Regions from separate parts of the Nocardiopsis sp. CNZ308 genome, predicted to be linked through region 2. Evidence: riboswitches for the same ligand, from Rfam matches in the RefSeq annotation. Region 2 holds a riboswitch; each other region holds the start of a gene.
What was found. Region 2 has a riboswitch for cobalamin ahead of metE (5-methyltetrahydropteroyltriglutamate--homocysteine S-methyltransferase). Riboswitches for the same ligand answer to the same signal wherever they lie in the genome.

Region 1: it holds a riboswitch for cobalamin, as region 2 does, so the genes downstream of both, EV372_RS22445 (VWA domain-containing protein) here and metE (5-methyltetrahydropteroyltriglutamate--homocysteine S-methyltransferase) in region 2, are expected to answer to the same signal.
Region 3: it holds a riboswitch for cobalamin, as region 2 does, so the genes downstream of both, EV372_RS27090 (ABC transporter substrate-binding protein) here and metE (5-methyltetrahydropteroyltriglutamate--homocysteine S-methyltransferase) in region 2, are expected to answer to the same signal.
Region 4: it holds a riboswitch for cobalamin, as region 2 does, so the genes downstream of both, EV372_RS22470 (nitrite reductase) here and metE (5-methyltetrahydropteroyltriglutamate--homocysteine S-methyltransferase) in region 2, are expected to answer to the same signal.

Annotation. Positions count from the first base shown of each region.
Region 1 is NZ_SHKJ01000001.1:5,246,639-5,250,562, forward strand. It holds gene cobO (cob(I)yrinic acid a,c-diamide adenosyltransferase) at 1-487, opposite strand, end outside; gene EV372_RS22445 (VWA domain-containing protein) at 487-2,577, opposite strand; cobalamin riboswitch at 2,612-2,753, opposite strand; gene cbiE (bifunctional cobalt-precorrin-7 (C(5))-methyltransferase CbiE/decarboxylating cobalt-precorrin-6B (C(15))-methyltransferase CbiT) at 2,804-3,924, shown strand, end outside.
Region 2 is NZ_SHKJ01000001.1:4,240,398-4,244,321, reverse strand. It holds gene metE (5-methyltetrahydropteroyltriglutamate--homocysteine S-methyltransferase) at 24-2,324, opposite strand; cobalamin riboswitch at 2,486-2,646, opposite strand; gene EV372_RS18295 (polysaccharide deacetylase family protein) at 2,928-3,924, shown strand, end outside.
Region 3 is NZ_SHKJ01000001.1:6,270,212-6,274,135, forward strand. It holds gene EV372_RS27080 (histidine kinase) at 24-248, shown strand; gene EV372_RS27085 (threonine/serine dehydratase family protein) at 322-1,281, opposite strand; cobalamin riboswitch at 1,507-1,687, shown strand; gene EV372_RS27090 (ABC transporter substrate-binding protein) at 1,713-2,759, shown strand; gene EV372_RS27095 (iron ABC transporter permease) at 2,768-3,859, shown strand; gene EV372_RS27100 (iron chelate uptake ABC transporter family permease subunit) at 3,856-3,924, shown strand, end outside.
Region 4 is NZ_SHKJ01000001.1:5,254,050-5,257,973, forward strand. It holds gene EV372_RS22465 (precorrin-8X methylmutase) at 1-4, opposite strand, end outside; gene EV372_RS22470 (nitrite reductase) at 1-885, opposite strand; cobalamin riboswitch at 940-1,146, opposite strand; gene EV372_RS22475 (CsbD family protein) at 1,596-1,763, shown strand; gene nhaC (Na+/H+ antiporter NhaC) at 1,961-3,409, opposite strand; gene EV372_RS22485 (aminotransferase class I/II-fold pyridoxal phosphate-dependent enzyme) at 3,446-3,924, opposite strand, start outside.

The DNA of each region.
Region 1 (3,924 bases), 1.0 Mb from region 2:
GCTGGCGGCCGGGGCGGTCCCGCAGGGCGGCCAGGACGTCCTCGACGTCGACCCAGCCCCAGTTGAGCGGGTAGGTGAACTCGTCCAGGATGAGCAGGTCGTGCGTCTGGTCGGCGAGCCTTCGTCTGATCTCCGCCCAGCCCTCGGCGGCGTCCGCCGCGTGGTCCTCGGCGTCGCCCTTGCGGCGGCTCCACGACCAGCCCGAACCCATCTTGTGCCACTCGACCGGACCGCCCTCGCCGGTCTGCTCGTGCAGCTCGCCCAGGCGTTCCAGCACGGTCTGCTCGCCGATGCGCCACTTCGCGGACTTGACGAACTGGAACACCCCGATCCGCCAGCCCTGGTTCCAGCCGCGCAGCGCGAGGCCGAACGCGGCGGTCGACTTGCCCTTGCCGTCACCGGTGTGCACGGCGAACACGGGCTGGTTGCGGCGCTGGCGCGTGGTGAGCCCGTCGTCGGGGACGACGAGCGGCTGTCCCTTGGGCATCAGGCGGCCCTCTCTCGTACGGCGGTGCCCAGCGCGTGGGCGCTGACCTCGCTGACGGGCATGTGGTCGGCGCCCAGGCGGGCGGCCAGGGAGGCGGCCAGGCCCAGGCGCAGCGGCCCGGACTCCCCGTCCACCACGACGGTGGTCACGCCCAGCCCGGCGACGTGGTCGGCGGCGGTCATGGCGCGGCCCACCGCACCCTTGCCGCCGGTGGCCCGTCCGTCGGTGACCACGACCAGGAGCGGGCGCAGCCTCGGGTCCCGCAGCCGCTCGCGGCGCAGGACGCGGGCCGCCTCCTCCAGTCCCTCGGCCAGCGGGGTGCGCCCCCCGGCGGGCAGGTCGTCGAGGCGGGCCGCGGCCACGTCCACCGAACGGGTCGGCGGCAGCGTGAGTTCGGCCTCGCGTCCCCGGAAGGTGACCAGGCCGACCTTGTCGCGGCGCCGGTAGGCGTCCAGGAGCAGGGACAGGATCGCGGTCTTGACCTCGGTCATGCGCCTGCGCGCCGCCATGGAGCCGGAGGCGTCCACGCAGAACAGCACCAGGTTGGTCTCCTGGCCCTCGCGGACCGCGACGCGCAGGTCGCGGGGGTGCAGCCGCAGTCGGCCGCCGTTCTGGGGCCGCAGAGCGGCGGCCCGCACGGTCTCCACCAGGTGGACCGCGCTGCCCGCGCCCCGGCCGGGCTCGGCGGCGCCGATCCGGCGGCCCCGCGTGCCGACGGCCCGGCTGCGCCTGCCGTCGGCGCCCTCTCCGGAGCCCCGCACGGTGAGCAGCCGGGTCCGGTAGGGGGCGGCGGCCCTGGCGGTGGCCGGGGAGGCGCCGGAGGGGCGGGGTTCGGGGGAGTCGCCCTCGGCGTCCTCGGGCGCGTGCTCGGCGGAGGCGGGGGAGTGCTCCGGGTCGGGCTGTTCGCCGCCGGAGGTCTCGGCTTCCCCGGTGTCCCCGACGTTGTCCGGGGGACTGGCGTTGTCGGAGGGGTCCTGTGGGTCCTGTGCGTCCGACGGGGTTTCGGAACCGTCGTCGTCGGTCCCCCGCGGGCCCGGCGGCTCCGGGGGGTCGGGCGGCGGTTCCTCGTCGCCCAGGATCCGGTCCAGGAGTTCCTCGTCGAGTCCCGGCGCGTCGAAGGGGTTGCGCCGTCGTCGGTGCGGCAGGGCGAGCGTGGCGGCGCGGCGGATGTCGGCCCGGGTGACCGAGGTCCGGCCCGACCAGGCCGCGTGCGCCATCGCCGTGCGCGCGGTCACGATGTCGGCGCGCAGGCCGTCCACGTCGTAGGCCGCGCACACCTCGGCGATCTTCAGCAGAGCCGCCTCGGACAGGTGCACCCGGCCCAGCGCCTCCCGGGCCGCCGCGATGCGTTCGGCCAGGGCCTTCTCGGCCTCGTGGTAGCGCCCGGCGAAGGCGGCGGGGTCGGCGTCGTGGGACATGCGCCTGCGCACCACCTCGGCGCGGACCGCGGGCTCGGACGGCGCGGCGACCTCGACGGTGAGTCCGAACCGGTCCAAGAGCTGCGGGCGCAGCTCGCCCTCCTCGGGGTTCATGGTGCCGATGAGCAGGAACCGGGCCGCGTGCTCCACGGAGAACCCGTCGCGCTCCACGGTGACCCGGCCGGTCGCGGCGGCGTCCAGGAGCAGGTCGACCAGGTGGTCGTGCAGGAGGTTGACCTCGTCGACGTAGAGGATGCCGCGGTGGGCCCGGGCCAGCAGGCCGGGTTCGTAGGCGACCCTGCCGTGGGTGAGGGCCTGTTCCAGGTGCAGGGAGCCCAGGACGCGGTCCTCGGTGGCGCCGACGGGCAGTTCGACCAGGCGCACCGGGCGGCTCTCCACGGTGGTGCCGGACCCGAAGGGCCCGTCGGGGGAGTGCTGCGCCGGGTCGGCGGGGTCCACGGAGAACCGGTCGCCCTGGTAGACGTCGACGGGCGGCAGGAGGGAGGCCAGGGCCCGGACCGCGGTGGACTTGGCGGTGCCCTTCTCGCCGCGTACCAGGACGCCGCCGATCTCCGGGGAGACGCTGGTGAGGACGAGGGACAGGCCCAGGTCGTCGAGTTCCTCGGCGTCGCAGCCGACGATCGCGGAAAAGGGGTAGTGCGGTGACCGCAATGGCATGTAGAGGCTCCCGCTCATGTCGCCATCGGTAAGGGACGGGCGCGAGGCCGGTCTTCGGACTTGCCGGGTCCTTCCTGGACGGAAGGCTCGGTTCACCGCAGCGGGCCTGTGCCGGAGTCTCACCGGGCTTCCCAGATTCTCCCCGTCGGCCGTCCCCACCGTTTCCGATGGCTGGGCCGTTGGGGCACCTCATGCCTGCCGCCACGATAGCGTCCGGGGAATGAAGGACGACAGCCGCCCTCCCGTCACCCACCACCGCCCGGATGCCGCTGCGCGGGGGAGTGGTGCACCCTCAACGGACGCCTGCGGCGCGGAGCCCCCTCCCGTCACCCACCACCGCCCGGATGCCGCTGCGCGGGGGAGTGGTGCACCCTCAACGGACGCCTGCGGCGCGGAGCCTCCTCCCGTCACCCGCCACCGCCCGGATGCCGCTGCGCGGGAGGACGGGACCTCCCCGCCCACCGGGCACCGGATCACCGTCGTCGGCATCGGCGCGGAGGGCTGGTCCGGCCTGCCCGAGCGGCTGCGCGCGCTCGTCCTGGCCGCCGACACGGTCCTGGGCGGGCGCAGGCACCTGGCGATGCTCCCCGACCGGCCCCGGCAGCGCCGCCAGGCCTGGCCCTCACCCCTGCGCGAGGGGCTGCCGCCACTGCTGGCCTCCCTCGACGACGCTTCCGCTGACGGCGCCGCCAGCGACAGCGCCTCCCCCGTCGGCCCCTCCACCGTGGCGCTGGCCTCCGGCGACCCCCTGGTGTCCGGTATCGCCACCACCCTGATCGACCTGCTGGGCGCGGACGCCGTGCGGGTGGAACCCGCGGTCTCCTCGGTCGCCCTGGCCCGCGCCCGCATGGGCTGGCCCGCCGAACGCTGCGCGGTGGTGGGCCTGGTCGGCCGCGACCCCCGCCTGCTGCTGCGCCAGCTCGCCCCCGGCCACCGCGTCCTGGTGCTCTCCTCCGACGGTGCCACCCCCGCCGCGGTCGCCGCCCTGCTGGTCGGCGCGGGCTACGGCGCCAGCCGGATGACCGTGCTGGGCGACCTGGGCGCGGACTCCGAGTCGCGCCTGGAGACCACCGCCGACCACTGGCTCGCCTCACCTCCCGGCACGGTGCCCCCGCTGCACGTGCTGGCCCTGGAACTCCTCGGCCCGCCCGGCCACGGCCTGGTCGCGGGGCTGCCCGACGACGCCTTCGAACACGACGGGCAGCTCACCAAGCGCGACCTGCGCGCCTCGGCGCTGGCCCGCCTGGCTCCCTCGCCGGGCCAGCACCTGTGGGACGTGGGCGCTGGCGCGGGGTCGGTCGGCATCGAGTGGATGCGCGCCCACCCCTCCTGCACCGCCAC
Region 2 (3,924 bases):
GTTTCAGCCCCCGGTGGCAGGGCTCACGGAAGGTCGGCGCGCACCCGGCGGGCCGCCTCGACCATGTTGCGCAGGGCCTGTTCGGCCTCGGCGTAACCGCGCGTCTTGAGGCCGCAGTCGGGGTTCACCCACAGGTTCCGGGCGTCGATGTGCGCGACCGCCAGCCGCAGCGACCCCTCGATCTCCTCCACCGAGGGCACCCGCGGGGAGTGGATGTCGTACACGCCCGGGCCGATCCCGCGCCCGTAGCCCCGCTCGCCCAGGTCCCGCACCAGCTCCATGCGCGAGCGGGCGGCCTCCACGCTGGTGACGTCGGCGTCCAGCGCCTCGATGCCGCCGACGATCAGCCCGAACTCCGAGTAGCACATGTGCGTGTGGATGGTCGTGGACGGCGACACCCCCGACGTGGCCAGGCGGAAGGAGCCCACCGCCCAGTCCAGGTACCGCGCCCGGTGCTCCGAGCGCAGCGGCAGCAGTTCGCGCAGGGCCGCCTCGTCCACCTGGATGTGGCGGATCCCGGCGCGCTCCAGGTCGGCGACCTCGTCGCGCAGACTCAGGGCCACCTGGCGTGCGGTCTCGGCCAGCGGCTGGTCGGTGCGCACGAACGACCAGGCGAGCATGGTGACCGGGCCGGTCAGCATGCCCTTGACCGGCTTGTCGGTGCGCGACTGGGCGTAGGCGGTCCACTCGACCGTCATCGGCTCGGGGCGCGAGACGTCGCCGAACAGGATCGGCGGGCGCACGCACCGCGAACCGTAGGACTGCACCCAGCCGTTCTCGGTGGTGGCGTAGCCCTCCAGCTGCTCGGCGAAGTACTGGACCATGTCGTTGCGCTCGGGCTCGCCGTGCACGAGCACGTCCAGGCCGATCTCCTCCTGGAGCGCGACGACCCGGTCGATCTCCTCTCGCAGGACGGCCTTGTAGGCGTCCTCCGCCAGCTCCCCCCTGCGGTGCGCGGCGCGGGCGCGGCGCAGCTCGGCGGTCTGGGGGAAGGATCCGATGGTGGTCGTGGTGAGCGGGGTGTCGGTGGGCCTGCCGCGTTCCCGCGGGCGCTCGTAGGCGTCCGGGCCCAGGGCGTCGAGGCGGGCGCGCACGCGCGCGTCGGTGAAGGCGGGGGGACGGACGCCGCCCCGTCCGGTGTGCTCGGCCTCGGACCCCTCGGACAGCACGCGGCCGAGCAGGGCCGTCTCCTGGGCCTTCTGCCTGGCGAAGGCCAGGGACCCGCGCAGCTCGGGGGCCAGGGAGGTCTCGGCGTCCAGGTCCAGGGGCACGTGCAGCAGGGAGCAGGAGGTGCTCACGGTCAGCTCGTCGGTGAGGGCGAGCAGGGTGCCGAGCACGGCGACGGCGGCCGGGATGTCGGTGCGCCAGACGTTGCGCCCCTCCACCACGCCCGCGACCAGGCGGGTGGCGCCCAGGCCGGAGACCCGCACCAGGTCGTCCACGCCCTCGTCGTCGGTGACCAGGTCCAGGCCGACCGCCTCGACCGCGGAGTCCTTGAGGACGCGCAGGGCGGCGGAGCCGATGGAGCCGAAGTAGGTGGACACCAGCAGGGAGGGGCGGTCGGTGACCGCGCCCAGGTGCTGGTAGGCGCGCTCCAGGTGGCCGACGGCGGCGCGGCCCTCGTCGGTGGCCAGGATCGGCTCGTCCAACTGGACCTCGGTGGCGCCCGCGGCCCGCAGGTCGCCGAACAGCTGGACGTAGGCCTCCAGGAGCTGGTCGAGCAGCTGGACGGGTTCCCAGCCCTCGGGGGCGCCGTCGGCGGGCTTGGCCAGCATCAGGAAGGTGAGCGGACCGACCAGGACCGGGCGGGTGTGGAAACCCGCCTCGGCGGCCTCGCGGAACTCGGCGACGGGCTTGTCACCCACCAGGCGGGGACGGCTGCCGGGCGAGAGCTCGGGGACCAGGTAGTGGTAGTTCGTGTCGAACCACTTGGTCATCTCCAGCGGCGGGGCGCCCTGTTCGCCGCGGGCGAGCGCGAAGTAGCGGCGCAGCTCCTCCTCGCGGTCCGGCGCCGCGGCGGGAGGGGCGAAGCGGGAGGGGACCAGGTCGAACAGGACAGCGGTGTCCAGCACGTGGTCGTAGTAGGAGAACGTGTTGGAGGGGATGTCGTCGACACCGGCCTCGCGCAGCTGGGCGTAGACGCCCAGGCGCAGCCCGGCGGCGACCGCGTCCAGTTCGCGGGCGGTGGTGCGGCCCCTCCAGTGGGACTCGCAGGCGCGCTTGAGCTCGCGGGCGGGGCCGATGCGCGGGTAGCCGTGCACTGTCGAGCGCACGGAGGGGCGTGGTCCGCCCGGGGCCGCGGACGGCGCGGGGGTCGTGGTCATGAGCTTCTCTCCCTCGTCGAAAGCCGGGTACCGGCCGCGAGGAGGAGAGGGCGGGCACGCCGGCGGACGCGCCGCGGGCGCGCACCGGACCTGCCACCGCCTCCGGCCCTCCCTCGGGGCGCGGGACCACCGGCGCCGCGGGTGCGTCGCCGGGTGGAGGCAGGTCTTCGGACTCGGGGGCGCGGGCGGTGTCGACACCGCTCCTCCTACTGGCCGCCGCTTCCCGGTGTGCGGTCTCCGCGACCGGCACTACCAGTGCTCATGGCGACGTTCGTTCCCCCATACCGCTGCGGGGCAGTCCCGGACTCACACCGGGTTCCCTCTTGCGACATGGTTCCGCCCCGCCCGTTCCGGGCCGGGCCCGGGACGCGGGGGTGGATCATGTACCTTCCACGGCTGCAAGTATAGGGAGGGCCCCCTTCGCCCCTGCACCCGGCGTGCGGCCCCATGCGCCCGGCCCGAACGGTGAGAACCCCCGTCCTTCGGCCGGCGTCACACACGAAGTCAAGCGTTGCGCGGGTGAGCTCCCCTCTGCTCCCCGCGGACGTTCGTCTGAGCGATGAACGTGGAGATTCCCTCGTGAGTAAGCAGTCCCGCCTCGCCATGGCACCGGACCACCCCCTGATCACGGTCGTGGTAGCCCTGGCGGTCCTGGCGGGCATGGTGTTGTTGGCCACCCGCTCCTCCGGAGAGCCCGAGCCCGGGCCGCGGACGCACGAAGCGCCGGTCTCCGAGAGCGAGCCGCCGCCCCCGGCCTCCGGTGAGCCCGACGGGCTCACCGAGGTGGACCCGGCCGCGGTGGCGGGCGTGGAGGAGGCCGAGCTGCCCTACGACGGGGAGATCTCCGTCGCGGTGACCTACCCGGTGATCCCCAACGCCGAGCCGCTGGCCGACTTCCTGGAGCGTGAGCTGACCGACGAGGTGCACGCCTTCGAGGCCGCCAACCCCGGCGCGGTCTCCTTCGAGGCGGGGTGGAACCTGACCGCGGCGCGCGACGGCCTGCTGGGGGTCCGCGTGACCCGGGTGGAGACCGACTCCGAGGGGTCCCGGGAGGGGTACACCACCTACTGGTACGACACCGGGACCGCGGCACACCACCCCTCCGCCGCGCTGGTCGGCGGCCAGGAGCAGCTGGAGGAGCTCAACGGCCTGGTGCGCGGCGCCGTCGGAAGCGGGGAGGACGGGGAGGGCCCGGCCGACCCCGGCGTCATCCACCCGATCAGCTCCCTGTACGACTCGGTGGGCTTCAACCCCGACGGGGACCTGATCGTGGAGTTCGACGCCGGGCAGGTGGCCCCGGCGGAGGAGGGCCGCACGCGCGCGGTGGTCGCCGCCGGTGAGGCCGAGGGCCTGCTGTCCGAGCTGGGCCTGCGCGTGCGCGACGCCGCGACCGTGGGCGTGGAGGACTTCTCCATCGCCGCCCCGCCCCGGGCCGACAAGGACGGCCAGGAGGAGGGCGCCGTGCCCGGACAGGTGCCCGCGGTGGACCCCGACGTCGACTGCTCCGACCCCGAAACCACGTGCGTGGCGCTGACCTACGACGACGGCCCCGGCGAGCGCACCCCCGAACTGCTGGACGTCCTCGCCGAGTACGACGCGC
Region 3 (3,924 bases), 2.0 Mb from region 2:
CCCCCGATCCCCTCGGAGCACCCATGATCGACCCCGATTCCTTCGGTACCGCGCTGTGGACCGTGCTGATCGTCGCCGCCGTCGTCATCGCCTTCGGTCTGGCCGCCCTGTCGGACATGGCCATGCGCCGCCGCGAGGACCGTGCCGCGCGCGCCGCCGGACGCGACGACCCCGTGGCGGCGCGCGCCGGCGAGCGGCAGCGCGTGAACGGGAGCGGGCCCACCGGCGGCGGGGGCTCCCGAGCCTGACACCGGCGCCGCCCCGGCGGGGCGGCGCCCCCGACCTGCGGCGGACGGCCTCCGCCCCGCACGGTCGCGCGGCTCACGCCACCAGGCGGGCGAACAGCTCCGGGTCGGCGTTGCCCCCCGAGACGACCGCGACCGTCTCCTGCGGGCGGCCGGGCGCGGTGGGCACCCGGCCCGCCAGGACCGCGGCGGCGGCCAGGGCCCCGCTGGGCTCGGCGACCAGGCGCGCCCCGTGGGCGAGGGCGGCGACGGCGCGGGCGATCTCCTCCTCGGTCACGGTGACGACCCCGTCCAGGCGGGCGCGCAGGTGGGCGAAGGTCAGCTCGGACAGGCACACGCGCACCCCGTCGGCCATGGTGCGGTGGGTGCGCTCGGGCGGCCAGGTGACCAGGCTTCCGGTGCGCAGGCTCTCGGCGGCGTCGGCGGCCAGTTCGGGTTCCACCCCCACGACGCGGACGCGGCGCGGGCCCGCGGCGGCCAGCGCGGCGGTGGCCACCCCCGAGGCCAGACCGCCTCCGCCCACGGGCACGACGACGGTCGCCACCTCGGGCGACTGCTCCAGGACCTCCAGGCCGACCGTGCCCTGGCCCGCGATGACGCGCGGGTCGTCGAAGGGCGGGACGAGGGCGAGCCCCTCCTCGTCCCGGAGCCGCCGGGCGGTGGCCTCCCGCTCCCGGGGGGCGACCATGACGATGCGGGCGCCCAGGGCGCGCATGCGGTCGACCTTCACCCCGGGCGCGCCCTCGGGGACGACGACGGTGCAGGGCACCCCGTGCCGGGCGGCGGCGTGGGCGAGCGCCTGGCCGTGGTTGCCCGAGGAGTGGGTCACCACACCGCTCCGGCGCTGGCCGGGGTCGAGCAGGGCGACGGCGTTGGTGGCGCCGCGCAGCTTGAAGGCCCCGGTGGGCTGGAGGCTCTCGGGCTTGAGCAGGAACGGCGGCCCTCCGGCGGGGCCCGCCGTCAGCGGGGTGCGCACCACCTCCCCGCGCAGGCGTTCCCGGGCGGCGCGGACGTCCTCCACCGTGATCAGTTCCATGGGCCCTCTATGCCCGGTCCCGGCCCGGCCACGCGTCCGGACGGTGCCCCGCCCGGTCCGGGTGCGGCGGCCGTGCGGGCCACGGCGCGGGGCTCCCGCCCCGCCGGGTCCTCCCCCCCTCCGGTCGGGCGGCTCACGGGGGTCCGGCCGTCGGTCGGGAGGGGAGCGGGTCTCGCGGAGGGGACCCGCGTGCACTACCGTGGCCCGTTGACTGTCAGCACAAGTCCATATCGTCGACGTCGCAGTGCACGGGAAGCCGGTGGAAGTCCGGCGCGGTCCTCGCCACTGTGACCGGAGGGCGCCTCCCACACGCCACCGGGCCGGACACGGCCCGGGAAGGGGGAGCGGCGCGGGGCGAGAGCCCGACTCCGGGAGCCAGGAGACCGGCTGCGACCGTCCGCGTCATCAGACCACGAAGGATGGTTTGTTCGATGAAGCCCACCGGGACACGCGCGGTCCGGTACCGCCTGCCCGCCTGCGCCGCCCTCGCCCTGCTCCTGGCCACGACCGCCTGCGGCGGGGGTTCCGCCGCCCCCTCCCCCGAGGCCGCCGGGGAGACGATCCGCAACTGCGGCGTCGACGTGGCCGCGGACAGCCCGCCGGAACGGGTGTTCGCCGCCTACCAGCCCGCCATCGAGACCGCCCACGCGCTGGGCCTCAGCGACCGCCTGGTGGGGACGGCGTTCCTGGACGCCGCCGTCCTGGAGGAGTACGCCGACGCCCAGGCCGGGCAGGAGTACTACCCCAACCTGCCCAGCCGGGAGGAACTGCTCAGCCACGGGCCCGACTTCGTGCTCGCCGGGTTCAACGACGTGTTCACCGACGAGAACCTCGGTACGCGGGCCTCCCTGGGCGAGCTGGGCATCGGCAGCTGGATCCCGGCGCCGCTGTGCCCGAGCGGGGACGGGCGCACCGACGCGACCATCGACCCGGCCTCGGTGACGATGGACAACGTCTACGCCGACCTGCGGGACCTGGGCGCCCTGTTCGGCGCGCGCGAGCGCGCCGAGGAGGTCATCGCGCACATGGAGGGCACGATAGGCGGGGTCACCGAGGCCCTGGAGGGCGGCGTGCCCGAGGAGGACCGGCCCTCGGTGATGGTCGGCCGCCCCAGCGACCAGGGGTTCCGGGTGGCCGGCGGGCAGGACTTCTCCACCGAGATCATCCGCCTGGCCGGAGGCGTCAACGCCTTCGCCGACCTGGACGGCGGGCGCAACCACGACGTGGCCGTCGAGGACGTGATCGCGCGCGACCCCGACTTCATCCTGGTCGACGTGTGCTGCGACGCGCGGATGACCGCCGCCGACGCCGCCCCGGACGTGGAGCGGATCACGGCCGATCCCGTGCTGGCCAACCTGACCGCGGTCACCGAGGAGCAGGTGGAGGAGTTCACCTTCGCCGACCGCTCCGCGGGTGTGCGCAGCGCGGCCGCGGTGGAGACGGTCGCCCGGATCCTGCACCCCGGCCTGTTCGGGTAGGCGGGCCGATGGCCCCCCGTGTGGCGGAGAGGCCCGTGACGACCGTGCCCTCGGGAGTCCGGCGCCGGCTGCGGGCCGCGGCCGACGGTCCCGGGGTGCTCGTCAGTGCCCGCGCCCGCGTCGCCGGGTTGGCGGTGGCGCTGCTGGTCCTGGCCGCGGCCCTGCTGGCGTCGGTCCTGGTCGGCTACGAGCGGCTGTCCGTGGCCGACGTGTACCTCGCCTACGCCGGTTTCACCGGTTCGGACACCGACCTGGTCGTGCGGCACCTGCGTGTGCCGCGCACCCTGGCCGGGCTGGCGGTCGGCACGGCCCTGGGCGTGTCCGGGGTCCTGGCGCAGGGGGTGACCCGCAACCCCCTCGGCGACCCCGGCGTCCTCGGCATCAACGCGGGCGCCTCCCTGGCGGCGGTCCTCGCGATCAGCGTGTTCGGGGTGTCCGCGCTGCTGGGCTACGTCGGCTTCGCCTTCGTGGGCGCCGCGGCGGCGGTCTGCGCGGTCTACGCCGTGGGGTCGCTGGGCCGGGAGGGCGGCGGTCCGGTCAGGCTCACGCTCGCCGGAGCCGCGGTCTCGGCCCTGCTGGGTTCGCTGACCTCGGCGATCGTCCTGCGCGACCGCGCGAGCCTGGACGAGTACCGGTTCTGGGTGGTGGGCTCGCTGGCGGGCGCCGACGGCGCGGCGCTGCTCCAGGCGCTGCCGTTCCTGGCCGCCGGGCTGGTGACGGCGGTGGCGGTGGCCCGGTCCCTGAACGCGGTGGCGCTCGGCGACGAGCTGGCCCGCTCCCTGGGGACACGGCTGTGGCTGGTGCGCGGGGCGAGCGCCCTGGCGGTGGTGCTCCTGGCGGGAACGGCGACGGCCGTGGCCGGTCCGATCGGCTTCGTCGGCGTCGCCGTGCCGCACGCGGCGCGGGTCCTGGTCGGCCCCGACCACCGCTGGGTGCTGCCCTGGTCGGCGGTGCTGGCGCCCGTCCTGTTGTTGGCGGCCGACGTCGCGGGCCGGGTGGTGGCGCGTCCGGAGGAGTTGCAGGTCGGCGTCCTCACCGCTCTCATCGGTGCGCCGTTCTTCGTCCTCCTGGTGCGCGGGCGAAGGGTGACGGGGCCGTGACGGCGCGCTCCGGGGTCCTGGGCCCCCGGACGGGGGCGGCCCGCCTGGGCGGACTGTCGGTGCGG
Region 4 (3,924 bases), 1.0 Mb from region 2:
TCACCGCGCCTCCCCGGGAACGAGGACGGCGCGCCACGGCGTCACGACGAGTTCGCCGGACCCGGCCTCGACGGCTTCGGCGGCGAGCGCGTCGGCGGCGGCCCGGTCCAGGCCGTCCTCGGGCACGGGGACGTGCCGTCCGATCCCGGGCAGCGGGCCGTAGGGCAGCGGCGGCGCGGGTTCGGGCAGCCCCGGGTCGGGCGGTACCGGGTCGGTCAGGGGCGAGGGGAGCTCGGCCACGTGCCAGGGGGCGCCGGGGCCGTCCCCGCGCAGATCCAGGAACCGGTCGGCGAGGCGCACGAGCGCGGCCGCGGCCTCCTCCAGCGGGGTCAGCGGACCCCAGTGCTCCCCGGCCCTGAGCTGGGCGGTGTGCGCGTCGAGGGCGACGAGCCCCAGGTCGCAGGAGCGCTCCAGCAGGTCGCCGCTTCCGTCGTCCAGGACGAAGAGGAAGCGGCCGGGAAGGGCGGCGCGGCGCGGTTCGGCGCACAGCAGCCCGTCCAGCCCGGCGGCCACGGGCCGCAGGTCCGCCCTTCCGCCCCCGAGCCCCGTGCGGGGGGAGACCATGATGTTGCGGACCAGTTCGTGGGAGGGCGAGGGCAGCAGTCCGGTTCCCTCCAGGGCCCGGAGCACTTCGGGGGAGAGCCGCCCCCCGCTTCCGGGCAGGGCGCGCAGCTGCACGTTGGCCCGCCCGGTGACGTGGATCCGGCCGTCGCCGTACTCCTGGGCCACGGCGGCCAGGGCGCGCAGCGAACGGGCGGGGAGCCTGCCGCCGACGAGCCGGAGCCGGACCAGCAGCCCGTCGTCGGCGGGCCAGGGCCGCAGGGCGCCCGGGCAGCGGTCGCGCCGGGCGCGGACGGTGGGGGATGGGGAGCCCATCGGGGACATGCGCGTCCTTCTGGTCAGGGACCCGTTCGCGGGGTCCTCGGTTGACCTGGCGGCCCGTCACCGCCAGCGCCAGCAGGTCTTCGGACTCGGGATCGACCGGTGCGGAGCGCCTTCCCGGAGCGTGCGCTCCAGTGGCTGTCCCGGGGAACCGCGTCCCCGGGGCGTGCCCGCCCGTCACCCTCACCGCTGCGCGTCAGCCCCGGATTCGCACCGGGTTCCCTGCCCCACGAGGTGGAGTTCGACTGGCTCGACGAGGGTACCGTTCCCCTCCCGGGCCAGGTCCGGGGGCCTTCCCCCGAAGGGGCGCGGACCGGTACCGCGCCGGGGCGCCGTGGTGGGACCCGGAGCCCGGGAGGCGCGGCCCGCTCCCGGACGCGGCGGTTCGCGCTGGGGTGAAGGCGGTACCCGGCTCCGCGTCGGCCCGGAGCCCGCGGGGCCGACCGGCGCCCCGTGCGGCTGCCCGCGCCCGGGGCGGCCCGGAGAAGGGGCGGGGTTCGGTGTCCGGGCGCGGAGGTGGGGCGGCGACGCGGGTTCGCGGGCCCGATCCCGGCCCGTGTTCGGGCGGAACAGCGGTGGTGGCGGCGGGCGTGGAGCGTTTCGAGGGTTTTGCGGGGATTTTAGGGTTTCTTGTTTCGGGCAGGGGACGGGGAGAGGGGCGGTTCGCAGAGCAGTACGCCGCTCCTCGCGGGAACCACCGAAGGAGGAAGAGCATGAGCGCCAGTGAGAAGGGCCGCAGCCAGGCCGAGATGGTCAAGGGCAAGGCCAAGGAGACCACCGGCAAGGCCACCGGCAACGACCGCATGAAGAACGAGGGTCGCGCCGAGATGGCCAAGGGGCGCCTGCGCCAGGGCAAGGAGGACATGAAGAAGGGCCGGTAGGTGCCGCCTTCGCGGACGGTCGTGGACGGCCCCCGCCAGCGGGAGCCTTCCGACCGACCGACCGGCCGGACGGGGAGGGCCGCGAGCCCCCGCCCCGCCGTGGCCGCCGACCTGATCGCCTTCGCGTCCGAGGGGAGCGGAGCACGTGCCCCGCACGTGCTCCGCTCCCCTTTTCGCGTGGCCGCCCCGGGCGGGGCTCAGGTCGTGGAGCGCTCTTGCTCCGGTTCGAGGCGGCGGACGCCGAAGCCCCGGGTCAGCGGCGCGAGGAAGGCGATCAGGGCGGAGAACAGGAAACCGCTCCAGTTGAACACCGCCCACGGCAGGAACTCGAAGTTGGCCACGCCCAGGGTCGTGGCGAAGAAGACGCCCGACACCGTCCAGGGCATCAGCACCTCGGTGATCGTGACCGAGTCCTCCATGCTGCGCGACAAGTTGACCGGGTGCAGGTTCCTGGCCCGGTAGGCGTCGCCGTAGACGTCCTTGACCAGGAAGAAGGTCACCAGGGCGTTGGAGGTGCCGTTGATGATGGTGAAGCCGGAGAGCAGGGTGGTGAGGATGAGGCTGCCCGTGGACCGCAGCCGGGCGATGAGCCCCTCCAGCAGGACCCGCAGCACGCCCGACTTCTCCAGCGCCGAGGCGAAGAAGAAGGCGCAGAAGACGAAGAACGCCGAGTTGTACATCGAGTACAGCCCGCCCCGGTTCACCAGCTCGGCCAGGACGTCGGAGACCCCGTCCCCCTGCGGCAGCATGTCGGTGGTGAAGCCGGAGACGACCGCGGCGAACAGGTCGCCCACGCTCGCCCCCTGGACCAGCAGCGCGATCAGCAGGGCCGTCATGGACGACGCGAACAGCACGACCAGCGGAGGCTTGCGCATGACCGACCCGGCGAGCACGACCACCGCCGGGATCAGCAGCAGCGGGTTGAGGGTGAACAGCCCGTTCAGCTCGGTGGCGACCTCGTCGATGCCGCCCAGGTTGGCGGACGAGGTGGTGATGGTGGTGCCCGCGAGCAGGAAGACGACGACGGCCAGTACCGACGAGGGCACGGCCGTGTAGAGCATGTGCCGGATGTGCTCGTAGAGGTTGGCGCCCGCCGCGAGCGAGCTCATGTTGGTGGTGTCCGACAGCGGCGAGAGCTTGTCCCCGAAGTAGGCGCCGGACACGACGGCGCCCGCCGTGATCGCCAGCGACACGTCCATCGTCTGGGCCACCCCGATCAGGGCGACGCCGATCGTTCCCCCGGCGCCCCACGACGTGCCGGTGAAGGTGGCGACCAGAGCGGTGGACAGGAAGGCCAGCACGTACAGGTAGGAGGGGTTGATGAGCTCCAGGCCGTAGTAGACCATGAGGGGGATCGTCCCGGCGATCATCCACGAGCCGATGAGCATGCCGATGCTGAGCAGGATCAGGACCGCGGGCAGGGCGCTCCTGAGCTTGTCGCCCATGTTCGTCAGCACGTCGTCCCAGCGCACGCCGTGCCAGAGCGCGAAGAGGGCGAACACCACCCCCGCGAAGATGAGCATGAGCTCGGCGGGGTACTTCAGGACGCCGATGCCGCCGACCAGAACGGCGACGGTGATGACCACGGGGACGCACGCCGCCGCCACGCCGGGTCGGCGGACGTGTTCGTCCGGGGGGTTAGCCATCTACTTTCCTCTCGGTGATGACCGCTTTCCGGTCTTCTACAGTGCGGTGAAGGCCCTTTCGAGATCCTCGATCTGGCTGTCGGCCCCCTCCAGTCCCACGGAGAGGCGGATCATTCCGGGGGAGAATCCCCTCTCCCGCATCGCCTCCTCGTTTCCGGGCCGGACGGGAGCGGTGACCAGGCTTTCGTAGCCGCCCCAGCTCGCGCCGATCCGGAACAGCGAAAGACGGTTGACGAAGGCCGCGACCTTTGCGAAGGAACCGTCCTTCAGGTCGAAACTGAGCAGCCCGGAGAAACCGCTGAACTGGTTCTTGACCAGGGGGTCGTCGGGCCGGTGGTCGTGGTGGGGGTGGTGGATCGCCGCCACCTCGGGCCGGGTCGCCAGGTAGTCGATGACCCGCACGGCGCTGCGCTCGTGCTCGGCCATCCTGATCGGCAGCGTCCGCAGCCCGCGCAGCACCATCGACGCCTCGACGGCCGACATGACCGAGCCCAGGAGCTGGAACCCCGTGTAGA